DNA from 2 places in the Weizmannia sp. FSL W8-1119 genome. Region 2 is predicted to be linked to the other one. Evidence: riboswitches for the same ligand, from Rfam matches in the RefSeq annotation. Region 2 holds a riboswitch; the other holds the start of a gene.
What was found. A riboswitch is a leader RNA that binds a small molecule or an ion and turns the genes downstream of it on or off. The one in region 2 is predicted to bind cobalamin.
Positions count from the first base shown of each region.

Region 1 (9,860 bases), 2.5 Mb from region 2:
AAAAGGAATCCTCCCGAACCGTTCTGTACAACCGGTTAGTTGCTATTTAAAGTAGGAGGTTTTTAAAATGATCCAGGATTTAAATGTGAAAGTTGGCCCTCAATTCTATCGATATAGCGAGGGTGCAATAGATATTATACCTGAGATACTCCAGGAATATCAAGCTAAAAACATCATGATTGTCCATGGGACGGTATCTTGGGAAAAAGCAAAACCCTTTATGAAAAAGGTAATGGGTTTAGATAAAAAAATTATTTATGAACAATACCATGGCGAATGCAGTTATAATGAGAGCCACCGGATTGCAGAAATCATCCGGGAAAATGATATTGATTTTGTAATAGGCGTCGGGGGAGGAAAACTAAGTGATTTGGTGCTGCTCACCAGTCATTTAACAAGTACCCCATTTGGCTTAGTCCCCACTTTAGCCAGCAATTGTGCGGCATGGACGCCACTTTCTGTTATGTATAAAGACAACGGCTTAGCAGAAGGGAAAACGGAGCATGTGAAACGCCAAGCTGCATTTCTTGTTATGGATCCAGCACTTGTCATTGATTCGCCCGTAAAATATTTTATTGCTGGCATTGCAGATACTATGGCGAAATGGTATGAATCTGATTTGATTTTGGAACAAGACAAATTTAGCAGAGAACCTTTTCCACAGCTGGCACGGTATACAGCACGGATGTGCAAAGATACGATTTTAAATGAGTCCATGAAGGCGATTGAAGATATGAAAAATAAAACAATCTCCGATGAATTCACGCATGTTTCAGAAATTATTATAGCCATTTCCGGTTTGGTTGGGGGATTGGGTGATAAATATGCACGCAATACTGCAGCACACGCAATCCATGACGCGATCTCTGCCTATATACCGGAAGTGCATAAATATTTACATGGAGAAAAAGTAGCGTATGGCATATTTTATCAATTGGCATTGGAAGGAAAGTGGAAAGTCATTGATGAATTAACTCCGTTTTATGAGAAATTGAATTTACCGAAGTCTTTAACGGAAATGGGCGTATACCCTATGTCTGAAAGTTTATTGAAAGACATTATTCAATTTGTTAATAGCAAACAAAAAGTACACTTGCTTCCAATTGAAATAAATGAAAACGTTTTAACGGAAGCGTTAATCAATTTGGAGAATTATATTAATAAATAAGGGGGTTGCAAAGCGTGGAAACATTAACATTTTGGCAAAGTTTGATCATAGCGCTTTGGGTAGCAGCCATAATGTCGCGCGCGTTTTTAGGAGGGGCAACATTAACATTACGCTTTTCCCCATTAATGACAGGTTTAGTTGTAGGGATAGTAATGGGGCATGTAGCAGAAGCAATGATCATCACCGCAGCCATTCAGTTGATCTATATGGGGGTTTTTTCTCCTGGGGGGACAATGCCTTCAGAGCCCTCAATTGCAGCAGCCATCGCTGTTCCGGTTGCAATATTAGGTAATCTAAAGCCGGAAGCAGCCATCGCGGTAGCAGTACCTGTTGGGTTGTTAGGTGCATATTTATATCAATTCCGCTTTTTCATTAATACTTTTTTAGGCAAAATAACTGATAGGGCTGTAGAAAAGTTGGATGATGGTGCAATTACTCGCAGTATTGTTCTTTATCCTGTTATAGCGTCCTTTATCCTGTTTGTTCCGTTGGTCTTTATTGCATTGTATTTTGGCGCTCCTGTTATCGCTGATGTTATTAAAGCTTTGGAAGGAACTGTCGTATTTCATATCCTTGAAGTCATTGGAGGCGGTTTAGCAGCAATTGGTATTGCGACAACGATTTATGTCATCGGGCGCCGGGAATATATTGTCTTCTTCCTATTAGCCTTTTTTATGAGTGTTATTTTTGCAAGTTTAAAAATCACAATGGTAACATATGCAATCCTGGGCGCATTAATCGCTGCGATATTCGTGCTTGCTAAAAGTTCGAATAATAGAACGGCTTCAACAAATGCAAATGATGCAAGCGGTTTTGATGACGATGATGATGACTTCTAATAGGCTAAAAGAAAGGAGAATTTAAAATGCAGGACAAAGGAAATAAACTGCCAAATGCATCAGGTTCAAATTTGGAACCTGAGCAAATTACAAGTAAAGATGTATCCAAATCCTATATAAGATGGCATTTTGCGAATGAAATCCCGCACTCTTTTGACCGTTATCTGGCAGCTTCATTATTATGGGCTATGATGCCAATACTGCGTAAATTGTATAAAGATGATGAAGCTTTACGTGCGGCATATAAGAGGCAACTGTTGTTCTTTAACACGCAGTTAACCTGGGGCGGCGGTATCATTACCGGTTTAATGTCTTCAATGGAGCAGGAACGTGCCCGAGAAGAGTATAACCGTGAAGAAATAAAAATGACCGACGACTTAATGTATAATACGAAGGCCGGGTTGATGGGAGCTTTAGCAGGTATCGGGGATTCAATTGACTCAGGTACGATTCAATACATTTTTATTGCAATTGCCATTCCTTGGGCTCAACACGGTAGTGCCTTGGGTGCACTTTTCCCGTTTGTTTGCTTTGCTACCTACCAGGTATTGATTGGTTTGTTTTTCGCACGCCAAGGATTTACAAGAGGCCGTAATGCGACTACATTGATGCAAAGTTCAGGGATTCAAAATATTATTGACTTGCTTTCAATTTTAGGTTTGTTCATGATGGGCATTCTGGCCGGAAATTATGTAAAAGTTTCATCGTCTCTGAAGTTTGAGTTATCCGGGCGCGAGTTTAATATACAAGAAACATTAAACTCTATTCTGCCTGGAATGTTGCCTCTGGCAGTAGTATTAGGAGTATATTGGTACTATACGAAGAAGGGGTTGAAAGTTACCCGGGCATTAATCTGGCTAACCGTAATATTGGGTGTACTTGCGGCTGTTAGAATTTTATAACAAAAAACTTTTAGCAAAGGGGATAGAATGAATGGGTGTTGTAAATCTGGCTCGTGTTGATGAACGTCTAATCCATGGACAAGTGATGATCACCTTATCGAAGCGCAACGGTGTTAACTCCATATTCGTAGTGGATGATGTTGTAGCAAAAGATAAATTTATGAAAGACCTCTATAAGAGTGCAGGCAGCCGTACAGGTCAAAAAACAATTGTAATGACCCTGGATAAATGTAAGTATTATTGGGATGAATATCGTTTTAAAGAATATAGCTGTATTCTCATTGCCAAAACCATTGATGTCATGTATGAGTTAGTAAAACATGGGGTTCCGATGAAAGAACTAAATATCGGCGGCATTGCTCAAAAGGATTCTGAAAAAGACGTGCTGGTCACCAAATCTGTTTATTTAAATAAAGAAAATGCACTGAAATTAAAAGAATTAAACGAAAAATATGGGGTTGAAAATATCTATTTTCAAGCAACGCCCTCAGCTCCCCGTACCAGCTTGAAAGAGGTATTAAGTAAATTCAAGTTATAAAATTCGTTATTAAGGAATGATATGGATGAACCGACAAGAACTTTTGCAGGATTGGTATGTTCGCTATCGTTTGATTTTTAATAAGCGTTATACAATAAAACAGAAGGATCGTTTTTTGAAAAGCTTATCTGCTGATATCCTTCCGTTTCGTAAGGATATCAAGCTTGATATATTTAAAATAAATGAGAAAGATAAAAGCGAATACAAAAATCTTTATGTGGGCAATGTAAAAAAAGCGGATACCATTTTCTGTACTTATTATGATACGCCAGCAGCCCGGTTCAGTCCATATCATTTTTTTGATGTCGAGAACAGGAAGAGAAGTATAACAAAAACCATTTTATTTTCTTCCATTTTATATATTATTGTTGGATTGCTATTTACTTTATTTGTAGCCATTCCAATATTCCAAGCAAAAGAAACAGGGAAAACTTGGTTCGTATTATGTATTTTGATATACATCCTGTATTTTTATTTCCTGAATAAAATTACACGAGGGTGGCCTAAAAAAAATAATGTAATACAAAACACTTCTTCTATATTATTGCTTTTGAATTGTATCGCCTCTTTCCGTTCAGAACGGCTGGCGTTTGCTTTTGTGGATGCTGGTTGTACAAACAATGCAGGTTTGAAAAAAGTCATGCATGACAGTCATGCGAAAATTTTCATGCTGGATAGCATTGGTGCTGAAAAACCACTCTATCTGGTAAATCCAAAATCCGGGCAATACAGCGCCATAAAACAGGGGGGCCAAGAGGATTCACTAGCTTTAAAGAATGAACGTCTGGTTTATATCATTAGCGGAGATAAAAAGGATAACCAATTTGTATTATCACGGAATGATTTGAAGAAAAAGAAGCTGAATGAAAGTAATATGGAGAATGCGTTTGCGTTTTTAGAGCAAGTCGCAAGGAGGAAATCCAAATGATCGGGATCATTGTCGCTACCCATGGGAAATTGAGTGATGGTTTAGTGGACGCTGCCGAACTTATTATAGGCGGGACAGACAATATTGTAACCTTGAATTTGTTTCAAGGAGACAATGTTCAGGATTTAAATAAACAAGTACTTGAAGCAATTAATAAAGTTGATCAAGATAATGGCGTTATGATTTTCACAGACCTTTTTGGTGCAAGCCCCTACAATCAGGCTACCTTAGCCGTTCATTCACTCCCTGTTGAAAAGCAGGAAAAAATATTTGTTATTACCGGTGTTAACTTGCCAGTGTTAATTGAAGCGATCAATCAGAGAATGATGGGCACTCCTATTCATGAGGCAGTGAATGCTATTTTAAATGAAGGCCAGCAGAGTATGGTGGTATGGCCGTCAGAAAAAGATCCTTCTGATGAAGAGAATGAAGACTTTTAAGGCAATGTAATATAGTTGATCAGGCTGCTTAACTTTCTCTGGAAATGGATATTCTCTCCTTTAAGGCAGTACCAGTGGGGAGAAGCTGGAAATAAGTCGGTACTGTAAAAGAATCATTAAGGGCAATTCTGGGTTCTCTTAATAGAGATAAAGGGTGTGAGCATTTTGAAAAAAGGTAATATATTAAGCGCTTTAGAAAAAAATGGGCTTATTGCTGTTTTACGGACTAATACCGTTGAACGAGCGATTACAATTACAGATGCTTTAATTGAAGGCGGTATCAAAAATATTGAATTAACATTTACGGTCCCTAACGCGGATATCGCAATAAGAAAAATTACAGAGAAATATAAAGATCGGCGGGGCATATTGATAGGGGCTGGCACTGTTCTTGATTCCGCGACTGCTCAAATCGCACATCTTTCCGGAGCGAAATTTATTGTTTCACCAACTTTCGATAAGGGAACTGCCCTGCTATGTAATCTTTATCAAATTCCTTATATCCCGGGGTGTATGACTGTTAATGAAATGAAAGAAGCGATGCAGGCAGGTGCGGAAATAATAAAATTGTTTCCAAGTAACATTGTCGGCCCGGCTTTTGTAAAAAATGTTAAAGCCCCTTTGCCTCAACTGGAAATTATGCCTTCAGGCGGCATAAATCTGGATAATATGGGGGATTGGATAAAGGCAGGCTGCAGAATAATTGGCGTTGGCGGAAGCTTGTTGAAGCCTGCGGAAAACAATGATTTTGCGGGAGTTGCCAAGATGGCCAGGGCTTTTGTACGGGAATATCAATTACAGACTGAAGAAATGAGTAATCAGTACGTATCATTTTGATAAGTATACAGGACAGCACTTCCTTTGATGGATACGAAGGAGGTGCTGTTGTTTATTGTGCTATTCAATGGAATCTTGAAAGACTCATAGCAGTTAAAACATTATATAAACTCGAAAGTATTACCAACCTCAAATAGTTCACTTAAATTCTCTCCATTAAGTTAACCCAACATCTTTTGTTGTGCTCCATATCAGACAACAGCCAAACAAGGCTGCCTGCGTGAAACAGGCAGCCTTAGGCTAAATGCGTTCGATTCGCGTTTTTTCTTTTGCAATCAGTTTGATTAAAACCGGCCCTAAAATTAAATAAAAGAAGAAGTTTCCCGCGGCATGGTAGCTGTCAAACAACAGCCCGCCGAGGTAGTATGTCCAAAATGCAAACGGCCCGCCGATAAATAAATAATTTAATGAAACCATAAAGCCGAACAGGAAGCCGGTAAAAGCTGCATACAGACATAACACGAGATGCGGGATTTTTTTGTATAACTCTTTCTTGCCGAGCAGGCCGGAAAGCACCGCGATACTCCCCCACGCAAGAAATTGCATGATCGCAAACAGCCCCATGCCGAGAAACATGTCGGAACCGAAGACCGTCAAAAAGGCAAGCGCCAAACCGAAGCGGATGCCGAAAACAAAAGAACTGCAAATGATGATCACGGTGCACGGCTGGACATTCGGGACCGATGCCATCAAAATCCGCCCGGCGACGCTCAGGGCCGCCAGCATGGCAAGAAGCGCCATTCTCCTTGTCAGCCGTGAAGCGGTTTTCGCTGACTTCCTTTTTTCAAGCGGCTGATTCCCCATTTTATGCATCTCCTATTTAGAATAGAACCAGACAACCTGATCGCCGGTTTTTAGTTTATACGACCCTGCGGAAACGTTTGGCTCTTTTCCGTTTACTTTATATTTCCAGCCGCTCATGCCGCCTTGATCCCCTTCATACTGTCCATTAATGCCCTTTACATAGACGGTTGCACCGGACCCGGAATAATCGAGGCTTACGCCTTCAGAAGCGGCGGCTTTTTTTAAAGCGGAAAATGCAGTGTCTCCGCTTTTATAACTGTATTTGCCGCTGAAAACCGGCCCTTTGTAGCCCTTTACGGTTAAGGAAACCGTTTCGGCTTTTGCTTTAGATGGCGCTGCGGTGTTGCCGGAAGCGTGGCTGCTGCCGGACCCGGACGAAGAAGCCCCGGTTGTCGTTTTCGTTGATGTGCTGGTTGTGACCGCCGTTTTGGTATTTGTGGCAGGTGCTTTATCCGTCTTGCTGTCTGCAGAAGCCTTTTCTTCAGCATTTTTGGAGTGGGCAGCTGAATCCGCCGCATTGCTTTCGGATCCGCCCGTATTGCTTTTTTCATCCGTTTTGTTGCTGCCGGCGGCGTCCGTTTTCTTTCCGGTTGTACTGTCTTTTGCTGCCGTATCCTTTTCCTTCGCTGAAGTGTTTGCAACTTGTGTTGTTTCAGAATAAGTTTTAACGGTTTTCGATTCAAAATGGAAACCGTCGATAAAAAACCAGGTGCCGAATGCAATCAATAAAACGGCAATACTATCAATAATGATACTTTTATATTTCATTCCTGCTCATACCCCCAGAAATTTTTTACGGATGATTAGCAGGATGACGCCTGCACCCGCAGAAAGGGAACCGACCCAGCCGTGCACAGGAGAAACACCCGTTGTTTTGGTAATGACGACTTTTTTCGGCTCTTGCTGCGCATCTTCTGCAGGGGGTGCCTGGGCAGCTGCAGTTGCAGGTTTGTCCTCTTTTTTTGCATTTGAAGCTGTTTTTGTTTTTGCCGGCGTTTGTTTTTTGGCTGCGGCCGGTTTTTCCACCGTATTGGTTTTTGTAGTGGTGTTGTTATGCGTAATCGTATGGTCTTTCGTATTCGTAATGATGTTCGTTTTGGTTACGACTTCTTTCGTATGCTTTTCAACCACTCTCGGAGGAGCTGCAGCCGGGCTGTGACCGGGACTTTTGCCTGGATCTTTGTCTTCAGCATCCGAATCAGTTGCGCCCGTACTGCCGGCATGGGATCTGCTAATATTCCTGAAGTTATACAGGGTATCTCCTTTTAGAAAAAGGTCATAGGCGACAAGGGCTTGGAAAACCTGTTCTGTTGAAAAGCTGTCTGAAGATTCGCTTGTCGTTTTCCATTTGTATCCGCCGTTTTTGGAATCTTTATATGTGCTGAGTGCAGAAATAGGATTCGTGCCTTTTTTAACAAAATCACGGGTTGTCGGGTCAACGCCGACAGAGACAAGACCGATGATGGCCTGGGCGGTTGTGCACGAATTAATGCCGTAGTTGTCAAAGCTGGCGTTTTCTTTTTCTGCTGCCTTCAAGTATTTGATGCCGTCCCGGATTGCCTGGTTCACATCTATATCATGTTTATCCTGATAAGTGCCAAGTGCGGTCAGTACCATGCCGGTTGAGTCAACATCCGAATTTTTGGCGGAAGAACTCCAGCTCCAACCGCCGTCCGGAAGTTCCGCATCAACCAGTTTTGCTGCAATTTTAGCAGGTGTATTTGGTGCATCACTCGGAATCTCATAGTCATCCGTATTCAAAGCGATTAAATCATAGGCATATCCGGTTACCGAGCTTTCTGCCGCCGTATCGTATACGCGTTTGATCAAATTCTGCTTTTGAAAGTTTTCCGGATCCTCTCCAATCGCTTTTAGAGCGATGATGGTCTTAACGAGTTCCGTACCGGTTACCTTTTTGGCATTCACCCGGTCTGTTAAAACTTTCCGGTACTGCTTTATCTCATTGGCTGTTAGCAAATTCTCCTTTGCCAGTGCGGCTACTGCAAAATCAGAGTTTAAAGCGGAAGATTTAAAATATGATGCCGTATTCTTTATGTCTTTGCTGACAGATACTGCTGCAAAGCTTTCGGACGGGAAGGATAACACAAAAATAAGAACAATTCCCCAGAGAATCCCGAACCATTTTTTCCCCACCATTACCGCTCTCCTTTCCATAAAAAAACCCTGTACAAAAAGAGGTATACAAGGGCAAAAATTTTTCGCCTATACCTCGTAGGCTTCAAATAAACCGACAGCTTGGGAGAAAGATCTGACTTAGGAAAATTTTTTCCATCACAGTGGCGGGACCGTACAGGAATTTCACCTGTTTCCATCGCCCAGGCCCGTATTTAGATGTCAGTTACTAATTATAGAACAACCCCTGCCTGTTGGAAAGGACAATTTCTGCCACTGTTTCATTGACAAACAAGCGGTGCTGTGCTAAAAAATAAGATGTTAGCACTCTTGCGTTCGGAGTGCTAAAGGGGCATTGCCATCATTTATACATATAAAGGAGAGATCGAAGTGGCGGTAAAGGAATTTAAAGCAGAATCCAAACGGCTTCTCGACATGATGATCCACTCGATTTACACGCAAAAAGAAATTTTCTTGCGCGAGCTGATATCCAACGCCAGCGACGCAATCGATAAAATTTATTACAAGGCTTTGACAGATGAAAATTTAACATTTGATAAAGACAGCTACTACATTAAAATTACCCCGGACAAAGAAAACAGGACACTGACGGTTTCCGATACCGGGATCGGCATGACAGAGAAGGAACTGGAAGAAAATCTCGGCACCATTGCGCAAAGCGGTTCACTTGCGTTTAAAAATGACAATGAAATGAAAGACGGATATGACCTCATCGGCCAGTTCGGCGTCGGTTTCTACTCGGCATTCATGGTGGCAGATGAAATTACCGTCATTTCCAAGGCTGCAGGGAGCGATCAGGCTTATAAATGGCAGTCGAAAGGCGCGGAAGGCTATTCAATTGAACCGTGCGAAAAAGACGGCAACGGCACGGATATTATATTGAAGCTGAAAGAAAACACAGAGGATGAAGACTACGATCAGTACCTGGAAGAGTACCGGCTGCGGGCCATCGTGAAAAAATATTCTGATTTTATCCGCTACCCGATTAAAATGGAAGTAACGGAAAGGCGCCTGAAAGAAGGCAGCGAAGATGAGTACGAAGAGGTCAAAGAAGAACAAACGCTCAACAGCATGGTCCCGATCTGGCGCAAAAACAAAAACGAACTGACAGACGAAGATTATGAGCAATTTTATATGGAAAAGCATTACGGCTTTGACAAACCGGTTAAGCATATCCACATCAAAGTCGACGGCACTGTGCGTTACAATGCGATTCTTTACATTCCGGAAAAAATTCCGTTCGATTATTA
Region 1 is NZ_JBBOZL010000001.1:2,734,845-2,744,704, reverse strand. It holds gene NSQ19_RS13440 (D-isomer specific 2-hydroxyacid dehydrogenase family protein) at 1-55, shown strand, start outside; gene NSQ19_RS13435 (iron-containing alcohol dehydrogenase family protein) at 68-1,168, shown strand; gene NSQ19_RS13430 (PTS mannose/fructose/sorbose/N-acetylgalactosamine transporter subunit IIC) at 1,183-2,007, shown strand; gene NSQ19_RS13425 (PTS system mannose/fructose/sorbose family transporter subunit IID) at 2,034-2,909, shown strand; gene NSQ19_RS13420 (PTS system mannose/fructose/N-acetylgalactosamine-transporter subunit IIB) at 2,941-3,447, shown strand; gene NSQ19_RS13415 (hypothetical protein) at 3,473-4,375, shown strand; gene NSQ19_RS13410 (PTS sugar transporter subunit IIA) at 4,372-4,815, shown strand; gene NSQ19_RS13405 (bifunctional 2-keto-4-hydroxyglutarate aldolase/2-keto-3-deoxy-6-phosphogluconate aldolase) at 4,981-5,652, shown strand; gene NSQ19_RS13400 (ECF transporter S component) at 5,893-6,456, opposite strand; gene NSQ19_RS13395 (DUF4430 domain-containing protein) at 6,469-7,224, opposite strand; gene NSQ19_RS13390 (terpene cyclase) at 7,231-8,613, opposite strand; adenosylcobalamin (AdoCbl) riboswitch at 8,667-8,814, opposite strand; gene htpG (molecular chaperone HtpG) at 8,980-9,860, shown strand, end outside.
Region 1: linked by a shared signal. The riboswitch ahead of NSQ19_RS13390 (terpene cyclase) and the one ahead of NSQ19_RS01135 (ribonucleoside-diphosphate reductase subunit alpha) in region 2 are both predicted to bind cobalamin.

Region 2 (9,860 bases):
ATATCTCTATCGAAACGGCTGATATCGTTTTGATGGCAGACAAGCTTTCCCAATATGCCCATGCCTTTGTCCTTTCGAAAAAAACGATGCGGAATATGAAACAGAATATAGCAGTGGCACTTTCGGTCGTCGTATTTTTGCTTGTTGGGGTTCTCCGGGGGCAGGTAGACCTTGCAGCCGGCATGTTTGTCCATGAAGGCAGCGTTTTAGCTGTTATTCTCAATGCGATGCGGTTGATCGGGTTTGCACCAAAAGGCGGACGGCAGAAGTTCAAGATCAGCAAAATGGGCGAACTTGATGGAGATCAATTACGGAAACCGGTGCGGCATGTAAAATAAAAACAAAAGGAGGGAAACGGAATGAAAAAAGCCGTGATGCAATTAGAAACGTTAACCTGTCCGTCTTGTATGAAAAAAATAGAAGGCGCGCTGGACAAAGTGGAAGGCGTGGAAAATGTGAAAGTACTTTTCAACGCCAGCAAGGCAAAAGTAGATTTCGACGAGGCAAAGGTTTCAACAGATGAGTTGAAAGAAATCGTTGAAAAAACAGGCTATCAAGTTCAAGCAGTAAAGACGAATTAAAGGTGAAAAGGTTGAGGCCGGTTGCTGGCCCCAACCTTTTTATGAAAAAAGCTTATCTGCTGCAACTTGAAATCCTGGTAATAACTGTGATTGAACCACACCGGCATTTTTTGCAATGTCTTTCAGGATATAGTTTTCTTCGCCATTCAGGACGTATAACCTTTATGTTTGAATTCGGGCCTGAAACAAGTAAAGAACCATCTTCTTGTGCATTGCTAAGAATACATAAGATTGGCCGGCTGCAGGCAGATTATCTTCATCAAATGTTACAATAGAACTTCCGTCTTCTGAGATTCCGCCGGCTTTTTGAACGGGAATAGATGTGTCAGTCTCCATTCTCCTTTCATATTTTCTAATACTGTCACTTTGTAATTGGTATAGGGTGTGGAGATTTCTTTTGTACCATCTTCTGTTTCAATTTGTGTTGTATTTTTGTACTCAGTCCCGGTTTTCTCATCAACACGTGCTAAAAATACATAATCAGCGTCTCCAACAGTTTCTTCAGGGTTATCCATATTGAAAAAGTCCCGTCCATGTGTACTTTTTTTGGATGTTTGCTGGTTTTATTGGCTGCTGAGTTGTTAGTGCAAGCCCCTATAGCCACTGCCATTTATGGGGGATATTCAAAGTTTGCCGGGATAGCTGATAAATTCAAACCGATGTATTGTACCTGCCACCTTAATCGTCTAAAATGGATAACGGACTGTGAAAATATCGGGGGGCCATCTATTCTATGGCTCAGAAAAAAGGCGAAGAAGGCTGGCCCGTATCCGGCATCTTTTTACGGACAAACTTGGCACATATTCAACGCAACTGAGGATTGATATCTTTTGTCGAATATGGTAGGATAACAACATATAGAAATTCTTAAACAAAAAAATACTAAATATAGTATGCGAGTATTGGTGGCTTTGAAATGCCTGAAAAGGGAATCCGGTGGGAAACCGGAGCTGCCCCCGCAACTGTCAGTGTGGACGAAAGAGCGAACCACTGTACCGGCTGCTTTTTTTTGGCGGCGGTATGGGAAGGGCTTCATTAGAATGAAACACAAGCCAGGAGACCTGCCAATACTTGAAGTTTCTATTCTTCGGGGTGCGGGAACGGGAAACGGCGGAACAGATGATCACGGATGCTGTTTTTCTGCCGTTTTTGCCGTTCATCCCCCTGAAATGAACGGCTTTTTTGCGTTCAAAAAAGGGAGGGGAAAACGTGATATCTATTCAACTGGAATCAAAAGAAATGATTTTGCAGCTCATTGATCAAATGTCCGCAGGCCTGGACATTGAGACCGGCGCTTATAAGGAAAAGATTTTAAAATTATGGGACCCGGACGCCACTTTGGCGGAAAAAACAGATCTGCTTATTAAACATGCCCTTGAAAATATCGATGAAGCAGGTGCGGCATGGACATTCTTTGCAGCAAGAATTTACTTACATAAGCTTTATGCCGAAGCCGCCAAAAACCGGCATTATGATCCAGCCCTCAAGTACGGGCCTTTCTATGATTTGCTCAGGCAGCTGGCAGAAAAGGGCATTTATTCTCCAAAACTGCTTGACAAATATACAAAGCAGGAAATCGAAACGCTCGGCCGCATAATCGACCCGGAGAAGGATTTGCTTTTTACGTATCCCGGCCTCTATACGCTCGTAACCCGTTATCTGGCAAGCGATTTTGACAAGCATGTCTATGAACTGCCGCAGGAGCGCTGGATGGTGATTGCGATGTACCTGATGCAGGATGAGCAGCAGGAAACCCGCATGGAGCATGTGAAGGAAGCGTACTGGGCGCTCAGCAATCTGTACATGACGGTCGCAACCCCGACGCTTGCGAATGCGGGCAAAACGCACGGCCAGCTGTCGAGCTGTTTCATTGATACAGTAAGTGACAGCCTGCAATCAATCTATGACAGCAATACCGACATCGCCCAGCTTTCGAAAAACGGCGGCGGGATCGGCGTGTATATGGGAAAAATCCGTGGGCGGGGAAGCGCGATTAAAGGTTTCCCGGGCATGTCAAGCGGCGTGGTGCCGTGGATCAAACAACTGAACAATACGGCGGTGAGCGTGGACCAGCTCGGGACAAGAAAAGGCGCCATTACCGTCTACCTCGATGTTTGGCACCGCGACATCGAAGATTTTCTCGATTTGAAGTTAAATAACGGCGATGACCGGCTCCGTGCGCGCGATATTTATACGGGCGTGTGCATCCCGGATTATTTTATGGAACAGGTGGAAAACCGCGGGGACTGGTATTTGTTTGATCCGCATGAAGTAAAAGAAGTCATGGGGTTTGCCCTTGAAGATTTTTACGATGAAGAGAAGGGAAAAGGGAGCTGGCGTGAAAAATATGAGGCGTGCATTCATGCCGGTCTCCGCTCAAAAAGGAAAGTACCGGCAATCGAGATTATGAAGCGCATCATGAGATCGCAGCTTGAAACAGGAGCGCCGTTTATGTTTTACCGCGATGAAGTGAACCGGCAAAACCCGAACAGCCACAAAGGGATCATTTACTGTTCCAATTTATGCACAGAAATTGCCCAGAACCAGTCCCCGACTGAGCTGATTGAAGAATGGATCGAAGAAGAAAATATGATCGTAAAGAAATACCGTTCCGGGGATTATGTCGTTTGCAACTTGAGTTCCATCAATCTTGGGAAAGCCGTCCCGGACGGGGTGCTCGAACGGCTTATCCGCATTCAGGTCCGCATGCTCGACCATGTGATAGATGTCAATACGTTACCTATTAAACAAGTGCAAATTACGAATAAGAAGTACCGTGCGGTCGGGCTTGGCACGTTTGGCTGGCATCATTTGCTGGCACTTGAAGGAATTGAATGGGAAACGGAAGCAGCCGTCGAATATGCGGATAAACTGTATGAAAACATTGCCTACTATGCGATTAAAAGCAGCATGGAATTAGCCAGGGAAAAGGGAAGCTATCCGGCATTTCCAGGCAGCAAGTGGAGCACCGGCGCTTATTTTACCGGCAAAGGCTACACGAGTGAACGCTGGTTAGCGCTTGCTGAAGAAGTGAAACAATACGGTTTGCGGAACGGGTATTTAATGGCGGTTGCGCCGAATGCGACCACTTCGATTATTGCCGGCTCGACAGCAAGCATCGACCCGGTTTTCCAGCCTTATTATATGGAAGAAAAAAAGGATTACAAATTTCCGGTGACAGCGCCTGATTTAAACCACCGGACGTACAATATTTACCGCCGTTCGGCTTATAAACTTGACCAAAGATGGTCCGTCCGGCAGAATGCGGCAAGGCAAAAACATATTGACCAGAGCATCTCTTTCAATTTCTATGTGCCGTATAATATCCGCGCGCAAGTATTGCTTGATCTCCATTTGCAGGCTTGGAAGTCCGGCTTGAAAACGACCTATTATGTGCGCTCGACCTCCAGTGAAGTGGAAGAATGCGAGTGGTGCCAAAGTTGAAAGTGCTGATTGCATACTTGTCCTACAGCGGCAATACAAAAGAAACGGCGGAGCTGCTGGCATTCTGGTGCAGGGCGCGCGGGATTGCGGTGGACATGCACGCCATTGGCATTTCCCCGCCGTTTTCGCCGCACGACTATGATTTGATCCTGGTCGGGACATTCACATGGGAACGGGGAGCCACGCCTGAAGAAGTGAAGGATTTTGTGCTGGAAATTGGCTGGAAACCTCCCAATGTCGCTGTGTTCGGAACGGGGGATACGCAGTTTGGCGGTGATGATTTATTCTGCCTAGCCGCCCGCAAACTCGCAAAATTTTACAACAGTCCGTGGGAACCGTTGAAAATTGAACAGTCTCCGAGGGGAAGCCAGGAAAAAGAAGTGGAAAAATGGATAGAAGGAGTGCTGGAAGATGTCAAACGCTTTGCTGGAAAAAGCGAAAACGTTGGATCCAGTTCACCCGAATAAAGCGACTGCCTTATTCGGAGGGAAGTCAAGCGGGATTTTAAACTGGAATGATCTTGCTTATCCGCACTGGTACAAAACGTATAAACGGTTGTTGGGGAATTACTGGCAGTCGGATGAAGTGAATATGTCGACAGATGTGAAACAATTCCCGCTGTTATCGGAAAAAGAGCAGGAAACGTTTTTGAAAATCATCAGCCTGCTGGCAACGCTCGATTCGTCACAAACGAGGACGATTTTGCTTGCTTCGCTGTATGCGACTGATCCGTCCGTCCAATCGATTTTGGCGGTGATTGCCCAGCAGGAAGCTGTCCACAATGAGAGTTATTCTTATATTTTATCGTCCGTCGTGTCCCTTGATAAACAAAATGAAGCATTTGAAATCGGGCGGAAAGATCCGGTACTACTAAAGCGGAATGAAAAGCTGATGGAGCAATACAATGCGTTTGCCCGGCAGCCGGATGTGGAAGACATTGTAAAAACGCTCGTGTATTCGACATTGCTGGAAGGGTTGTTCTTTTATTCCGGTTTTGCTTTCTTTTATAATCTGGCGCGGCAGAACAAAATGGTCGGCACATCGACGATGATCAGTTATATTAACCGCGATGAGCTGGAGCACGGGCGCTTTATTTCGGAACTGATCCGCGCGGTGCTTTCCGAACATCCGGAATTGAACACGCCGGCCTTTTCCGATTGGGTATATGCCCGGTTCCGCGAGTCCGTTGACTTGGAAACCGAGTGGTCGGAATACGTGCTCCGGGGCGTGGAAGGGATCGATCTTGAGGAAATGGCCGGTTTTATCAAATACCGTGCCAATAAAATGCTGCGCATGATCGGATTAAGCGAGCTATACCCGGAACATGTTGAAAATCCGATGAAATGGATCCGCGCCTATGCAGATAATTTCGACGCAACGAAAACGGATTTCTTTGAACAAAAGTCCCGTTCTTATACGAAAGTGAGCGATTTGAACGGATTTGACGAGCTGTAATCTGCCTTTAGACGCCCATGCTGCAGTGAACGCGGCACCAGAGCCGGCGTATATTTTCGGGATAGAACATCATTTGCAGCACGGTGAAAACCAATTTTGGAAAGAAAACGGCAAAAAAAGATCTGATGGATGGTCTTGGCAAAAAAAGCGGGAGTGATTCCCGCTTTTTGCATGCCAACTAGGGCTTGCTGAATAAGTAAAATTCCTAGATTTGGCAAGAATGCTGACGGCTTTGGCAAAAATTTAAATGCAAGGGGTTTACAACCAATTTAGGGGAAAACTTGCATTCAAAAGCCAATACAAACGAGATATTTTGAGACAGCGTTTACGAATAAATAGGGTGCAAACTCAGAATTGGATTCGTTCAGCAAGCCCCAATTACGTGGTGAAATGCTTTTCCTTTTTCAAACGCATGAGCGCTTTTTTATTTTTCCACAGCAGGATGACAAAGTTGCCCAGCCAGATCCATAAGAGAAAAGAAGGGAATCTTCGAAAAATAAGAAAGAGGGACAGCAGCAGGAATCCGGTTGCCGTTTGCAGGCTGTCTTCACTGCTGGTTGTTTTTTTGCCTTTTTTCACCACCTTCGCCAGGACATAAAAGCATGCAAGAATAACTGCATAAGTGAGGGATATGCGAAATTTGGTCAATGCGCTCCATACGCCGAAGCTTACGGCAAGGCCTTTTCCGCCTTTTCCTTTTAAAAAAGGGGAAAAGGCATGCCCGGCAATCGGCGCCAGGGCAATGGGAATCAATGCCTTATGCGATGGGGCCGCCCCGGATTTTATGATCAGCCAAACCGGAAGAAACCCTTTGCCGAAGTCACCCGCAATGCCAAGCAACCCGTATTTGTAACCGGCTTTTTTCCAAAGGTTAGCTGCACCGGGATTTCCATCTTCAGTTTCGCGAATATTGATGTTCAATAACAGGCCGATCCAGTAAGAAAACATCAGCGAACCCGAAAGAAAACAAAGTGCTGACAATAAAAAAGTCATTTGTTTTGCCCCCTTCCCACATCAATGTATCTGCCTTTCCAAAGCACTTTTTTACGAAAATGGGACTGATAAAGGGAATACAGGATGATGGTCAGGAAAAAAATCATGGATAAAAAGTGAAACAAAGGTTGCAGGATGCCAAAGTTTCCCGCATGCCGGTTAAAATAATAGATTTGGGCGGCATACAGCAAATAGCCTGCCACAAAGTAAGGGATGCCGGAAAAGCAGCCGAGCTCGGATATGAGCAGGCCAAGAATCCAGAAAACGACAGCCGCAATTGTAAAAGGATGGATGGCTGATGTGCTTAACACCGCCCCTTTTGCAAATCCTTGCAACTCCTGCCTGAAACCGCCGGGATACATGCGGAAGAAGACGAGCCCGCTTCCGGTAAAATTGGTGACCGGAATGCCGGCCTGTTGAAAACGGGCGCCTAAGTTCAGATCGTCCAGCATTTCAGCGCGGATATTCCCATGCCCGCCAATTTTGTCATAATCTTCTTTTGATACACAAATACAGGCACCGTAAAGCCCTTTTTGCCGGTTGAAGCGTTCAAACGGCGAGGTGAATGAGAAAATCCCGAGCAGGTTCAGAACCATTGCCAGTTTCTCATAAAATTTTTCAGTATGGTGGTATGGAATGACAGAGATGGCGCCCCCCTGCTGTTTGTGTGCTGTGACGAGGGAGCTGATGGCATGTTTAGCAAGGCGGGTGTCGGCATCGAGAAAGATAAGCAGATCCCCTGTGGATTTCACGTAACCGTTCCAGACGGCCCACGTTTTTCCGGTCCAGCCATCCGGAAGATCAGGCGCAGAAACGACGGTGACGCCGAATTTTTCTGCTGTTTCTTTTGTCCTGTCCTCGGAGTGGTCATCCACCACAATGATTTCACCGGGTTTGGTTGTTTGCCTGTTTAAAGAATGCAACAGGGCAGGCAGGGTGTTTTCTTCATTTCTTGCCGGAATAATAACGGATATCTTTTCCCGCCCGGCTGTGCCGGTTGCATGCGGTAAAGGGCGCTTGCGGAAAAGGACGAATCCCGCCAGCAGGCCGCATAACATAAACCCGTATAAAATGGCAGGCATTTTCACCACTTCCTGTTCTGCTGTATAGATTTGAACTCCATTTTGGTTAAGTTGTATGGCAAAACAGTTAAGATCAATTTTGTACTTCTATTTTACATCAGGGTGTCCCGGAAGGATAAAGTTAGCATTGCCGGACTGCAGAGATGATGGTTTTGCATCTGCCCCTCCCGTCCCGGGGGAACAAGCGGATGGCATTTGGCAAAAAAATTGGTGTGGCTGCCACGAGCGTTTGTCCTTTAAAATAAAACTGAAAAATAAGAAAAGATTGGGTGCTGGCCCGGATGGAGCTCGACCCTGCAAAAATGAGGCTGTTATATGGTTTCTTTGATTTTTATTTAAAACTGAATGAAAAAGAGGAGGCGGAAGTAATGGAAAACACTAAAATGCTGGACCCGGACGAAGCAGAGCAAGTATTGAAGCTGCCGAATTCCTACTTTGACCGCGGGTATAGGAAGGGAAAAGAGGAAGGAAGAGAAGAAGGAAGAAAAGAAGAAAGAAAAGAATTGTTACAAACGATTCCATCAGCCATCAAAATGTTGCAGGAGGGTATGGATCTTCAATTCATTGTGGAAAAAACCGGCTTGAGCCGGACAGAAGTGGAAAAAACAAAACAGCAGCTGAAAAATTTATAAGAAAAAAAAGATTTTCACCGGACATCTGGTTGCCGGTGCTTTTTATAACGCAAAACTTTCTAAAAATACAGCCGTTAAAATTTTGTGCAAAATGTATTATAATTTTAAATAGAATAAAAAGGGGTGAGAAAATGGAGGAAAGAGTTACAAAGGCAGTTCAGGATTACTATCCCGATTCATTTGCTACTTGTTACGGCTGCGGGCGGCTGAATGAAAAAGGCCATCATTTTCGCACAGGCTGGCTGGGGGACAAAACCATCACGATTTATACGCCGCTTCCTGAATATATGGGGGGAATCCCGGGGTTTGCCTACGGCGGGATCGTAGCATCGCTGATTGACTGCCATAGCGCGGGCTCCGCCTCCCTGTATGTGCTCCGGAAAAACGGCAACGAACTTGGCGACGGAACAGAGCCGCCGCGGTTTGTAACCGGCACATTAAAAGTGGAATATAAGCACCCAACCCCGCTCGGTGTGCCGCTTAAGGCAATCGGAACCGTTACCGAGATTCATCCGAAAAAGTACCGGATCAACACAGAAGTATTTGCGGAAGATAAAGTGGTCGTAACAGGGGAAGTCATCATGGTCATGATGCCGGAAAAATTTAGGGAGACAGTAAAACCAAAGTAAAGCCTAGCGCGGCATCGGCCCAGGAAAGATACCCATACATGACACCGCGCGGCGGTCATGATGCCAGCTTCAAGCCGACCGCTGCGCCTAAAATCATCGTAATAAAAACAATTCTCCGCCAGTCTCTCGATTCTCCGAAAAATAACATACCGACAATTGCGCCCCCTGCTGCGCCGATGCCTGTCCAGACGGCGTAGGCCGTGCCCATCGGCAGCGTCCGCATCGCAAATGACATAAACAAAAAACTCCCGCTGAAAGCAAGCACCATGAGCAGCATAGACTGCAGATTGCGGCGGCGGTTTACCATATTCATGGCGGCTACGCCGAGCATTTCGCATAACCCTGCAATGAGTAAAGAAGCCCAAGCCATCAAGAATCAGCCTCCCCGCTGCTTTTTTCATTTTCCACCATCCTCAAGCCAACAATGCCCGCCAGCAGAATGAGAATCAAAATGATTTTTATCAAACTAAACGGTTCGCCGAAAAATACGATTCCGGAGAAAACCGTTCCGGCTGTGCCAAGCCCGACAAAAACGGCATACACCGTTCCGACCGGCAAATTCTTGCTTGCCGCAATGAGTGCGTAAAAGCTGGCGGTAATGGCAATCAGCGTACCCATCCATTCCAGCAAGTTATCTGCATGTTTCAACCCGATGACCCAAAAGACTTCGAAAAAAGCCCCAACGAGCACAATGAGCCAGGATTTATTCATTTCAAACACCTCCCATAAAAAATCCCGGCGAGCTGCGCAAAAAGCATCCCCCGGGTTTTGATCCCTCTGTACCATGGCAAAAACGTGATCCTTCATCTTTGTCAGCCGAAAAGAAACGCATGTACATAATCATATGTATTTTTCGCCAGCAGCAAAAATGTGACGGCAATGAACAGGGCGCGCACATAGCTGCTCCCCTTTTTAATCGCAAACCGCGAGCCGATGATGGAACCGGCGATTTGCCCGAGGCCCATCGGAATCCCATAGGCATAATGGACCTGCCCTAAAAAGATAAACATAAGGAGGGCCGAAATATTGCTGCCAAAATTTAAA
Region 2 is NZ_JBBOZL010000001.1:210,145-220,004, forward strand. It holds gene NSQ19_RS01120 (heavy metal translocating P-type ATPase) at 1-338, shown strand, start outside; gene NSQ19_RS01125 (heavy-metal-associated domain-containing protein) at 360-581, shown strand; gene NSQ19_RS01130 (hypothetical protein) at 848-1,096, opposite strand; cobalamin riboswitch at 1,468-1,664, shown strand; gene NSQ19_RS01135 (ribonucleoside-diphosphate reductase subunit alpha) at 1,821-4,025, shown strand; gene NSQ19_RS01140 (flavodoxin) at 4,010-4,492, shown strand; gene NSQ19_RS01145 (ribonucleotide-diphosphate reductase subunit beta) at 4,437-5,480, shown strand; gene NSQ19_RS01150 (glycerol-3-phosphate acyltransferase) at 5,859-6,473, opposite strand; gene NSQ19_RS01155 (glycosyltransferase) at 6,470-7,555, opposite strand; partial or broken gene NSQ19_RS01160 (DUF4351 domain-containing protein) at 7,825-8,187, shown strand; gene NSQ19_RS01165 (PaaI family thioesterase) at 8,319-8,816, shown strand; gene NSQ19_RS01170 (DMT family transporter) at 8,872-9,186, opposite strand; gene NSQ19_RS01175 (DMT family transporter) at 9,186-9,527, opposite strand; gene NSQ19_RS01180 (TSUP family transporter) at 9,629-9,860, opposite strand, start outside.